Regions from separate parts of the Paenibacillus sp. Y568 genome, predicted to be linked through region 2. Evidence: riboswitches for the same ligand, from Rfam matches in the RefSeq annotation. Region 2 holds a riboswitch; each other region holds the start of a gene.
The links. Region 2 has a riboswitch for cobalamin ahead of AC1D7X_RS07125 (ABC transporter substrate-binding protein). Riboswitches for the same ligand answer to the same signal wherever they lie in the genome.
Positions count from the first base shown of each region.

Region 1 (4,294 bases), on a different contig from region 2:
GGGCTTGCAAGATTTCGGTGGGGGAGCACAGGAATATTTAAAGGTTCTTGTCCATGAAATTATACCGTATATAGATGCTAATTATCGAACGATGTCAGGACCTGAGCATACAGGGATTGCAGGTTGTTCCTTGGGCGGTCTTGTCTCCATGTATGCTTACTACCAATACCCTCAAGTGTTTGGAAAAATTGCACTCATCTCGGCTTCCTTCTGGTATGAAAATGTTCTGTCATTTATGGATAAGGAGACCATTTCAGCGACAAATCATCGCATATATATGTATGTCGGGGAGCTGGAAGGGATCTACAAGACGAATATACAACGCGGCATGGTCATGCATACGAAGGAAGCACATGCCCTATTGCTCGATAAGGGTTTTCCACCAGATCAACTGACATTTGAAACCGATCCGAGAGGTACTCATGACGATTTCTTCTTCACACCTTATTTTATTAGAGGAATGATGAGGTTATTTAGTGAAGGAGAGATCATAGATGAACGATAATCCTATACGCTCAACCTTCACGATCCCAGGAGCAGAGCAATGGAATCTGACCAGTGATGCAGGTGAACATTACCGAGTGATGATCTGGGTACCACCAACGATAGCTCCGGAGAATGGATTTCCCGTTATTTATATGTTAGATGGTAATGCAGCCTTTGGTACGATGACCGAGACAGTTCGCCTGCTCAGTATGGGACCTTATCGGATAGAGCCATCTATAGTGGTTGGCATCGGTTATGATACGGATCAACCACTCGATACACCACGAAGATTTAATGATTATACCATCTATGCGAGTGATGATGAATTACCTCCGCGTAAGGACGATTCACCTTGGCCAGTAACGGGAGGTGCAGAACGTTTCTTATTGTTCATAGAACAAGAACTTAAACCTTTCATTGAACAAATATATGCAATTAATCGAGATCAACAAACGTTGTTTGGACATTCGCTCGGTGGATTTTTTGTCTTGTATACATTGTTTATGAAGGGCGAAGCTTTTCAAAATTATGTTGCGGGTAGTCCGTCGATCTGGTGGAAGAATGGATATATCGTCCCTTATGTGGATAATCTGAGCGAGAGTGCACAGCTTACTCCTTTGAAATCGTCACTCTATATCGGTGTAGGGAGCCAAGAGAAACCTCATATGATTCAGGATGCAAGGCTCATGTATGAACGCTTGAGTCAGGCAGACATTCCTGGCTTCCACGTTGAGCATCGCTGCTTCGAAGATGAAGGGCACCTTTCAATTATGGCTCCTCTGATTGGTAGGGCGATACGTTTTGCAGAAAATAGGAATCATCGATAATATATAGCATCTAAGAAGAGAGCTGATTCCTGTACTTACCAGAAGTCAGCTCTGTTTTAATTTAAGAATGAAAATATTAACATGACAAAAGAGCCTATATTAGATATGATGTTCAAGAATTGAATATTAGAAACAGGTGCCAATTATGCAGTTCGTCGAACTGAACATGAATTGGTTAAAAGGGAAGTGGGTGTAAATCCCACGCGGTCCCGCCGCTGTAATAGAGGAGTCCTTACAAGAAACCACTGGGAAACTGGGAAGGGTGTAAGGGTGTTGATACTTAAGCCAGAATACCTGCCTGTTTTTGTTACACCATTAACTCTACGATGGATAGAAGGTGTTTATTAGTGCATGCTAATTTTAGCTGTTTACTATATATAAACCTCTTAACTTTTCTAGTTGAGAGGTTTTTTTGTTGTGTTAGTTCTACAGAAGGTTGCTAATTTGAGTGAAATGAAAGGGAGATGATACAAATGAGAAATAATAAATTCATAGCTTGGTTACTAATCGTATGTATATTTATATCTACGGTTGCAACCAGTATGACCGTGTCTTATGCGGATACGGGGGGTGCAGAATCTAGTAATTCATTAACAAATGGAGATTATTTCAGCGATCAAACAGCTGTAACAAGTGATGTATACACAGATTTCATACCCAAGATGAATAGGTTAAGTGTACAAAGCACTTTAAACGCTACTCTATCAGCAAAAGAACAGTTAGATAACAATCTAGCTTATATTCTTAAAACTGTAACTAACCCTACCCTTGGAACAGGCGGCGGAGAATGGTCTATCCTTTCTTTAGCAAGAGCTAATTATACCGTTCCTGATGACTATTACGAGAACTACTACAACAATGTTGTTAAAGTATTGCAGAATGCGAATGGCGTACTACATAAAGTGAAATATACAGAGCATTCAAGGGTAATATTGGGATTAACCTCTATTGGTAAAGGTGTTATCGATGTGGGTGGTTACAATCAACTTGAAAAGCTAGCTGATTACAGCACAGTTATTAAACAAGGTATTAATGGACCCATTTTTGCTCTTATAGCACTAGACAGTAATCATTATGATATACCGATCGTTGCAGGTGTAAAAACACAGACTACGCGAGATATGCTGATCGATTATATTTTGGCAAAAGAGATTAGTGGTGGAGGATGGGCATTAAGCGGTAAAGTTCCAGATCCTGATGTCACCGGAATGGCAATACAAGGACTTACGCCATATTATGAGACGCGTCAAGATGTAAAAGAGGCAGTGGATCGAGCGATTGTATGGTTATCCCAAGCGCAAAAAGATGAGGGTGGCTATGCAAGTTGGGGAAGTATTAATAGCGAAAGTATTGCACAGGTTGTTGTAGCTTTAACGGGTCTAGGTATCGATCCACATACGGATTCAAGGTTTATTAAAAATGGCTATTCTACTATAGATGCCTTGCTATCATTTGCTGTTCCTGAAGGCGGGTTTATGCACGTTAAACCGGGAGCATCAGGTAATGGTGGGGCTGTAGCGGGTAAAGTAGACGGTATGGCTACGGACCAAGGTACTTTTGCTCTAGTGGCCTATGATCGATTTGTGAATGGTCAACAAGGTCTCTATGATATGACAGATGTACAAGGGAAACAACCGGAATTGCCACCGGCAACACCAGAGGTGCCACCGGCAACACCAGAAGTGCCACCAGTGACACCAGAAGTGCCGCCAGTGACACCAGAAGTGCCGCCTGTAACACCAGAGGTACCGCCAGTAACACCAACTCCTGAACTGAAATCTTATGTAACTCTATCTGTAGATAAGCTTACGATAAACAAGGGCGATGTTGTTGCAGCTATAAGAGTTGAATTACAACCGGGTGACACGGCTTGGACCGTATTAAAAAGAGTGCTTGATAAACGTAATATAGGTTACAATTTTTCTTGGACTGAAAAATATGGAAGTATCTATATGGAATCCATTGCGGGTGATGGAGAATTTGACCATGGTAGCGGCAGTGGCTGGATGTATAATGTCAACGGCTGGTATCCCAACTATGGAGCGAGTCAATATATTTTGAATGATGGGGATTATGTACAGTGGCGTTATACGACTGATCTAGGTACAGATTTAGGTGAAGACCTTAGCCAATGGGATCAGACTTCCGAAGGTCAACTATCGGTAGGTCAAGGAATCGTTATTCAATCTGATGACAAAACACCAGTTATCAATGTGCCTAAGGATATCTCCATGGACTATACGCTGAACATATTAAAGGAACTTAAAAATACCACGAATATCACGATTAACATTCCAAATGTTCAATCGAAAGTGTTGCTTAATGTAGCAGATGTCAAAGACGATATTCCAATGATTACGGTAGTAAAAGGGGATACATCGGTTGTTATCGAGAAAGGAACTCAACTGAAAACGGGAGATCCTAAGATTGAACTTATGACATCAGCTGACACGAACACTACAACCATACCAAATCTTATTAAAGGAACACTGAAAGAAAATGAAAAGTTAGAAAAATTGAATCAAGTCTTCGTGATGGGAAATGGTTCTAATCAAGCGCTATTTGATAAACCTGTTACCTTTATCTTCAAAGGTGGCAAAGAGCAACTTCCAGGGTTCATAGAAGGCAATACATTTACACCAATTACGATGTATAACACGGAAGAGAACGGGATCCAAGCGACAAAAGGGAATGTGAAGCAAACTTATTCCTTTATTAAGGGCAACGATCTCTATTTAAAAACAAATGTGATGACAACCTTTGTGTCGTATACCGTTAGCAAATTTAATGTGGTGAATCCTGTTGATGTGGTAAACCCAATAGATTTGAAAAAAATATATACAGATGCCAATGTCATCTCCTTATGGGCGTATGAAGCTATTGGTGTGGCAACGCAGAACGGGTTTATTCAAGGGAATAATGGGAAGTTTAATCCGAAATCTAACATTACAAGAGCAGAGTTTACCAAAATAATAGCGACA
Region 1 covers NZ_JCAIUM010000007.1:107,629-111,922, forward strand. The annotation lists gene AC1D7X_RS11795 (alpha/beta hydrolase) at 1-505, shown strand, start outside; gene AC1D7X_RS11800 (alpha/beta hydrolase) at 495-1,313, shown strand; cobalamin riboswitch at 1,431-1,629, shown strand; gene AC1D7X_RS11805 (S-layer homology domain-containing protein) at 1,787-4,294, shown strand, end outside.
Region 1: another riboswitch for cobalamin. It lies ahead of AC1D7X_RS11805 (S-layer homology domain-containing protein); the one in region 2 lies ahead of AC1D7X_RS07125 (ABC transporter substrate-binding protein).

Region 2 (4,294 bases):
TAGTCTCAGCACTCTTTCCCCGATCTCGTCCGAGCCAGTCTTGAAATGGGAATCTACCCATTTCAATAATATCTCTAACGGGATAGTTAATGGCAGGAAGGCCATCCTGCTGAAGGACAGCCAACATCTGAGATAACTCTCGCCGACTATACTCCGAGACATGATGGCCTCGAATCATAAGTTCACCCGTGGATATCTTGTCGACTCCAGAGATTAATTGGAGTAGCGTTGATTTACCACTCCCATTTGGACCAATGATTCCCCACCACTCTCCTTCTTGTATGGAGCAGTTCACATCGATGAGTGCCATAAGCTCTCCGTAACATTTAGATACATTCCGCAACTCAATCATACCTTACCACCATTCCCTTGCTTCTTATTACGATATAACAAATATGCAAAGAAAGGTGCCCCAAGAAATGCCGTGACTACGCCTAGTGGAATCTCTGTTGGTGCAAGAATGGAGCGGGCAGCGGTGTCACACCACATGGTAAAGATCGCACCTCCTATTGCTGATAATGGAACGATGAGTCGATAATCAGGACCGGTAATGAGTCTAATCATATGCGGAATCACAAGACCTACAAATCCAATGACACCCGATACAGATACGGCAGCTGCTGTTAATAATGTCGATACAACTAACGTAATTAGCTTAATTCTCTCCACACGAAGACCCATATGTGCCGCCTGACGTTCTCCCAGTGCTAATAAATTTAAGGATCGTGCACTACTCCAAATGATGAGAAGCCCAATCAAAACGTATGGTAATAGCATTAAGGTATATGACCAGCCTCGGAAGCTGAGTCCTCCCATCGTCCAGAACAAGATTTCATTAATCGTCTCCTTCGACATCGCTGTTAGGAAGGATACTATAGCACCTAGAAAGGATTGCATCACTACGCCAGACAAGATCAGACTGTTAGTAGGAATCTTCCCCCCGTCTCGTGCCAGTGATAACACGCCCCATAGCGTCAATAAGCCCGTAACAAAAGCAACCAATGGCAGTGTCCAAGCACCTACAAGTGAATACTGTATGCCAAAGAATATGAGAACTGCAGCACCGACAGATGCACCTGAAGATACGCCAAGGGTGTAAGGATCAGCTAGTGGATTACGAAGTACACCCTGAAATCCAGAACCAGCAATAGCAAGAGCCGCTCCGACCAACATACCAAGGACAATTCGTGGTAACCGGACTTTGATCAATATTTGTTCAAAGGCAGGGCTCCAATTCGGAGTAATCGCATCACCAATCCATGGTGCCCTGTGCAATAGAATGGTTATAATATCTTTTACTGGGATCTCCACTGCCCCTATGCCAAGACAGAGTAGAAAACTCACGATAAGCAAGACTACCCCGAGTCCGCCATACCAAGCTAACTTTGTTCTCATGGCTTCATAAGTTCAGGATAAATAGCATTGGCAATGATCTTAAGTCCTTGTGTCACACGTGGACCCGTACGACTAATTAGACCATCATCTAATGCATATATATCATCATTCTTAATAGCCGTAATTTGATCCCATCCACTACGAGCTTTAATGACCTGGTCTAAGGTTTCTTTTGTATTCTCATCAATGACATTCTTCGAATATAGAATCACATCAGGATTATCATTAATAATTTTCTCTTCGCTAATTGCATTCCATCCCACTGTATCTGCAGCGACGTTAACACCCCCAGCTAGGGTGATTAACTCATCCAAAAATTCGCCATTTCCTACCGTCCAACCAAGCGAAAACTCCAAATATACTGTCTTTTTCTGTTCAGGTGTAAGTGATTTAACTACTTCCGTCACTTCATCGCGCTCTTGTTTCATTGTATCTACAACACGCTTTGCCTCTGCTTGACGATCGGTAATCTTACCCAATAATTCAATATTGGCAATGACCTCATCCACGGACTTCGCATCTGTCTTAAATGCTGGAATTCCTAAATCACGAAATTTCTCGTTAGCTTCAACATTCAAAGAAGTACCTGTAAGAACAAGATCAGGTTGTACCGCAATAATCGCTTCCTCATTCAGATTATATAAATCACCCATCTTAGGTTTGGATTTCGCAGCTTCTGGATAATCGTCATAATCAGAAACACCGACAATCTGTTCATCTAATCCTAGAGCAAATAATATTTCTGTCTCTGCTGTAGATATCGATATTAATTGATCCGGAGCCTCACTAAATGTAAAACTTTCGCCTGTCACATCTTTTACGGTAAGTGGATAGACCGTTCTCAACTCACTTGCCTGTTCTACAGGTGGAGTACCCTGTTCATTGACTATTGGTGCTGATTCCGTTACTTGCTTCGCTTCATTATTATTTCCACAAGCTGCGAGTGATAACGCTAGAATAATCGCTAGGGCACCCGAACTCCAATTCTTCCAATTCTTCCAATTCTGTTTCATTGTAATCTTTCTCCCCTATCTTCGTATTCCATAATTTACGAGACGCTCTCCATGTGATCTCAATGAATTGTCTTTACGAAGTCTTTGCATTCGCAACAAAAAAAACCTGATTTTCTTGTGTTAAGAAAGCATCAGGGGTTACGTTTATACGGGGTGTATGGTAACAGTCACCATGAGTTCCGCGGGCTATGTACCGAAATGAATCGGTGTACTTCCATAAGCCAAACGTAATCCCTTCCTCGAAGGACCGTCGTAATATACTCATAAGGCAGGTCTCCTGGCTCACAGGTTCGCTAATGTCCTCACCTTCCCATCCTGCTTGTCGCAGAACAGTGGTACATTAAGAACATCCCTGTTTCACAGTGGCGGGACCGCGTCGGAATTTCACCGACTTCCCTTTTAACTAGACGTTGAAGCACGCACGTATGGTGCACTTCTACCCTAGACCTCACAAGTTTATTATATTCATTTAAGGACAAGTCTTGCCTCTCTACTCAAAATTATAGGTTAAATAGAGTCACCTTACAATCTAATGTTAACAATACGCTATGGGATTCATCATAAGTGCCCTACCCATTGCCCCTCATGCAAGATCAATTTTAATGATAATAAGCTTCCCGGGTCAGCAGAGAAATCCCAGAACGTTGAACCTGGAATGGTCATACTTGCGAGTTGTCTGATAACCCCTCCATGCGTAACGATTAATATAGAAGACATACCCTTATCATCATTTTCTTCCTTTATGACACATGCCAGATTGTCCATAAAATCCACAAGGCGCTTCTGAAAGTGCCCCCATGATTCTCCTCCTGGAGGAGTTACGAGTTGTGGATTGTCTAACCATCCTCGATAATTATTCATATCTTTTAACTGATCGTAGGTATGCCCTTCCCACTCCCCAAAATCCATTTCTCGTAACCTTTCATCAAATGCTACGCTATCTATGGAAGTAGGATAGATCCATTGTAACGTTTCCCTACATCGCTTTAGATCACTACAGAATACCCTTTGAAACTTTCTTCCTTTAAGGGCTTCTTTCACTGGCAAAAGCTCTATTAATGACTCTTGGAGAATACCTATATCGGTATGCCCCAAATATCGTCTATCCTGATTCCATTGCGTTCTGCCATGACGGATACATATTAGTTCTAACTCCATAGCGTTCCACCTACACCCCATATCGTAAGTGTGCACAGCATGAGGAATAGTAATGAAGCGAGTATCATTAACCGTACGGTTGACTGAATATCCTCCTTAGCCATTGGACGAGAATACTCACCCATGTATGCACGAAAAGATAATACTCCATGGTACACGTTCTCACCTCCGAGCCGGATTCCTAAAGCTCCAGCTACAGCTGACTCCGGAAACCCACTGTTGGGACTGGGATGGAGCCGGGCATCATGTTTGATGGTACGATAAGATTTTTTGTAATCTAGAGACATCATCCAACTACTAACGACCAATAATACAGCTGTTATTCGAGCTGGGATAAAGTTCGCAATATCATCCAATCGTGCCGAAGCCCAACCTAGGTTGATATATTTCTCATTCTTATATCCAACCATGGAGTCCAAGGTATTGACCGCACGATAAGCCATGGCAAGTGGTGCTCCACCTATCAGGGCATAGAACAACGGTGACACAATAGCATCTACGATATTCTCTGCTACGGTCTCAACCGTTCCACGAACAATCTCAGGCTCTTCTAAATGTGCCGTATCTCTTCCAACAATCATTCCTAATGCTTGTCTTGCGGCAGGTCGATCACCTCGACTAAGATGACCATACACCTCCATACCCGCAGCTTTAAGTCCTTTCGTAGCTATGGTTGTAGCAATCAATATAACTTCTACTCCTGCTGACAACCAAGGATGAATCATATA
Region 2 covers NZ_JCAIUM010000004.1:47,912-52,205, reverse strand. The annotation lists gene AC1D7X_RS07135 (ABC transporter ATP-binding protein) at 1-352, opposite strand, end outside; gene AC1D7X_RS07130 (FecCD family ABC transporter permease) at 349-1,395, opposite strand; gene AC1D7X_RS07125 (ABC transporter substrate-binding protein) at 1,392-2,408, opposite strand; cobalamin riboswitch at 2,659-2,873, opposite strand; gene AC1D7X_RS07120 (histidine phosphatase family protein) at 2,967-3,566, opposite strand; gene cbiB (adenosylcobinamide-phosphate synthase CbiB) at 3,557-4,294, opposite strand, start outside.

Region 3 (4,294 bases), on a different contig from region 2:
CGTTAAAACGAGTCTGATAGTCACCCGTTAGGTAGCCGGTTACCCGGCGTAAGCGATACATAGGGATGTCTGATTCATGAGTTCCACATTGCGGACAAGTATCTCCGATGATGCCTTCATAGTGGCATGATCCGCAACGATCAATTGGATGATTAATACTGAAGTAGCTGATATTCTGTTGTAATGCATATTGCACTATTTTGAGAAAAGCACTCGGGTTGCTGCGTACATTTCCATCTAATTCAACATAAGAGATGGCACCTGCATTGCATAATTCATGAAAAGGAGCTTCAAGTGAAATTTTACGTGCAGCCGGTAGCTTATAATACACCGGAACATGAAAAGAATTCGTATAATATTCACGATCCGTTACACCCGGAATGGAACCAAATACTTCTCGATCCTTTTTAGTGAATTTACCTGACAATCCTTCAGCTGGAGTGGCCATCAAAGTGATGTTAAGGTCATATTCCTCACTCTTATCATCACAATAACGACGCATCGAAGAGATCAGAGCTAACGCCTTAGCATACACTTCATCGCTCTCAGCATGATGTTTACCATACATAGATTTCATACATTCGGCCAGACCAATGAATCCTATGGACAAGCTACCATGTTTCAAGCAATTTTCCACGGTATCGTCAGGATTAAGCTGTTCTCCACCTTCCCAGACTCCTTCACGCATCATGAAGTCGGAGGCTTTGGCAGGTTGTCGAGATTGAATCTTGTAGCGGTGTAGAAGACCATCAAGAGCAATATTTAAGAAATGATATAAATCTTGATAGAACCCTTCTTCATTAGGTGTTGTGCGGCCATTGACCATACCGTGTTGAATGCCTAATTTAACAAGATTAATCGTATTAAAGGAAAGATTGCCCTTACCTGCCAAGTGATTACGCCCATGTCGATCTGCAAGAACGCGAGTGCGACAACCCATTGTAGCAAATTCGGTGTTAGGATCAGTCGGATCATAATACTGCAAGTTGAAAGGAGCATCAATGTTAGCGAAATTAGGATACAAACGTTTCGTTGAACATTCGATTGCCTTTAAGAAAAGATGATAGTTTGGATCTTCTAGCGATTGATTAATACCCCGTTTACATTTGAAAATTTGAATAGGGAATACAGGTGTTTCTCCATTACCGAGTCCGTTCATTGTTGCGCTGAGTAAGCTGTCAATAATCATGTGTCCCTCAGGGGAGGTGCAGGTGCCATAATTGATACTAGTGAATGGAATCTGCCCACCAGCACGACTAGACATCGTATTTAGATTATGAATTAAACTCTCAGCAGCTTGGAGGCATTCTGTCTTCGTCTCTTGCATGGCAAAAGCGTAAGAATGGGGGTGAGAAACGGATAACGTTATATTATCTATAGTGATGTCTTGTTCTTCTATGGAATGATTCTCATTGAAGTATTGTACCCCTTTATTAAAATGCTTCGCAAATGACATGGCGACATATGGAGCCAAATCATGATCCAATTTGCTCCCTGAAACTCCACCATATTGAGAATTCTGCTGACATTGAAATATTATCGCAACTAAGGCCATAGCGGTTGAGATCGACTTCGGGGAACGGACGCTGCCGCTTCCTGTACTAAAGCCTCGCGCTAGGAGTTTGTCGAATGGGATGAAGATACAATTCGTACTTCCTACCGCATATTGATCAAGGTCGTGCACATATAGATCATTATGATCCACAGCAGCCATGAGTTGTTCAGGTAATATGTAATATCTGGCGTACCATTTAGCATATTCGCTACCGAATTTACCTATTTTCCCTGAAAAGCTTTCTCCATTCAGGTTGGCGTTCTCACGTAGCATCTCTACATTAAGACTCTCTGAAATATCGTGCCCAAGACTTGCTACCTCTCGTAACATTACCTCTGCTTCAGAGGTGCGATTTCTTGATTCCATAAGTACCATTGAACTGATTCCACCCTTCGGTTAAGAAATGCCATGATTGTCGCGTCATGTTGTATTCCATCTGACAATCCATCAGACAAAAAAAGCACTCCTAGGAGGTTGCTCAGGACATGCTACTATATTCTCCTGGTTACAAAACCGAAGTGAAAAGTAACAATTCCTATGTCCTCGTAGGATTTGTTGAATTATGTCGAACAGGCAGGTCTCCTGACTCTCTCAAGTAAACGACCCTTGTCCATTTAGGAGGTAATCGTTTAAGCGACACTAGCGCCTTCCCATAAGTTTGTGCTCACAGTGGCAATTGCCGTGTCTATTGGTCTGCAATATGCAGGTCAATTCTTGAGTTACAGTGGCGGGACCGTGATGGATTTGCACCATTCTTCCCTTTTAAGATCCGTATGTGATGTACCAACCGGATCACCTGTTTTTACTATATTTAGTATTGTTATATAAATCTAACTCAATATATTGTGTTTGTAAACAGTCGATTATGAAATAATATCTATAAAAAAGTGTGAAACTTTTCCCAAGCCCGCTACCACTAACCTTTGGAGTGTTTTGATTTGTGATATGAAATTTTTGTGTCTTCATTTTGCTAAATATTTGCGAGTTGGCTAGAATAAGAACATATAAATAATTATAAATAGCTTTGGAGGTATGATGAGATGGCAATAGCTGAAGTTACTATTATTCCGATTGGAACGCAGACGACAAGCCTAAGTGCTTACGTTGCGGATATGCAACGGGTTCTAAAGGAACAGCAAGGTATAACGTATGAACTAACATCCATGAGTACAATTATTGAGGGGCCTCTTGAATTAGTATGGAAAGCTATAGCTACATTACATGAATCTCCATTCCTAGCGGGAGCAGAGCGGGTCTCAACTTCGGTGAAATTGGATGATCGTCGTGATAAATTTTCTTCTAGTGCACAGAAATTACAGTCTGTTCAGGATAAGTTAAAGTAGGATCTATCTACCAGAGCATATAATGTGAATTAGCAGTACAATAATCATTGTGTAAAGGCAAGTTAGGTTCTTAGGCTGGTGTAGCTCAGGGGTAGAGCAACGCACTCGTAACGCGTAGGCCGGGGGTTCAATTCCCTTCACCAGCATTTTTGAGAAGGCTTACGGGGCGCGGTTTTCCGGTTGTGCGGAGATCGCGTTTTATTTATGTCTTTTTATAATGTCCCTATAAGGAGTTTGGAGACTACAGCAATTGGATAAATGAACAACCCTTTTCTGACTAATATTAAACACTCTTTCCCCGCCTCTAGTCCAGTAATTTACTAGTCCACAGACCGGTGTTATTAATTACCTAATATTGTATAATAATGACAACGTAACATCGTGAGACTGAAATGCAGGACTATCAAATGAAGGAGCGATTATTTAATATGGGGATCCATTATAAGCCAATGCTGATTGCAGCATTCGTATTCGTAGGTTTGTTGTCTGGCTGTACGAATAATACCGAAACGATTCAGAGCGGAATTGGTGAAGCAGTAGAAGGGATTAGGGATAAAGTACAAGATACAGCCTTAGATTTGAGTGATGAGTTGAAGAGGAATGGCATTCACCAAGAGATTTCATACACACAAGAGGTGGATAATTCAGTATCGGCACTTCAGGTGGACCATGAGGTAGGTAACATTGTGGTGAAAGGAACTTCTGGTGATAAGATTAACGTGACTGCTACAATTTGGTCTCTAGACAAATCATCCCGTGATGATAAATATCAAGAGATCATGGATCACGCGGAAATTGCTGTCGTTGTAAATGGAGATCAGTTAGAGGTCGTTACACATCCTAAGGGGAATGAGAAGCTTAATATGTGGAAGTGGGCAAAGAAAGAGTATGGATTCTCAAACTTCAGTATTGATTATGTGATAGAGATACCAGATCGGGTTAAAAATTATGACATCTTCAGTGAAGTTGGTGAGATTAATTTAAGTAACCTGAGAGGTGTATATGATGTTCATAATAACGTGGGTTCAGTAAGTATCGAAGGAGCTCACATTGAAGGGAAATCTAGTATAGTATCCGAAACGGGTAGTCTTCAACTGGGTATTGATCAAATGAAAGAAGATAGTAGTCTCAAAGTGAAGACAGAAGTAGGTGCCATTGTTGCGAACCTGGCTGAATCCCTTCAATGTAGTCTGGAGACGAAGACTGAGGTGGGTAGCATCACAGGAGTTTCTAAAGGGAAAAGCGACATCAATGGCGGCGGTCCACTGTTGTCACTAACGTCCTCTGTCGGTTCAATTACGGTGAATTAGGCGTTTAAATCGATATTCATTAAAGGATATATCAATAAAGACATATAAATATATTGACAAAGTCATCCATTTGGATGGCTTTGTTC
Region 3 covers NZ_JCAIUM010000003.1:175,169-179,462, forward strand. The annotation lists gene AC1D7X_RS05935 (anaerobic ribonucleoside triphosphate reductase) at 1-1,930, opposite strand, end outside; cobalamin riboswitch at 2,111-2,370, opposite strand; gene AC1D7X_RS05940 (MTH1187 family thiamine-binding protein) at 2,596-2,898, shown strand; tRNA gene AC1D7X_RS05945 (tRNA-Thr) at 2,973-3,044, shown strand; gene AC1D7X_RS05950 (hypothetical protein) at 3,291-4,208, shown strand.
Region 3: another riboswitch for cobalamin. It lies ahead of AC1D7X_RS05935 (anaerobic ribonucleoside triphosphate reductase); the one in region 2 lies ahead of AC1D7X_RS07125 (ABC transporter substrate-binding protein).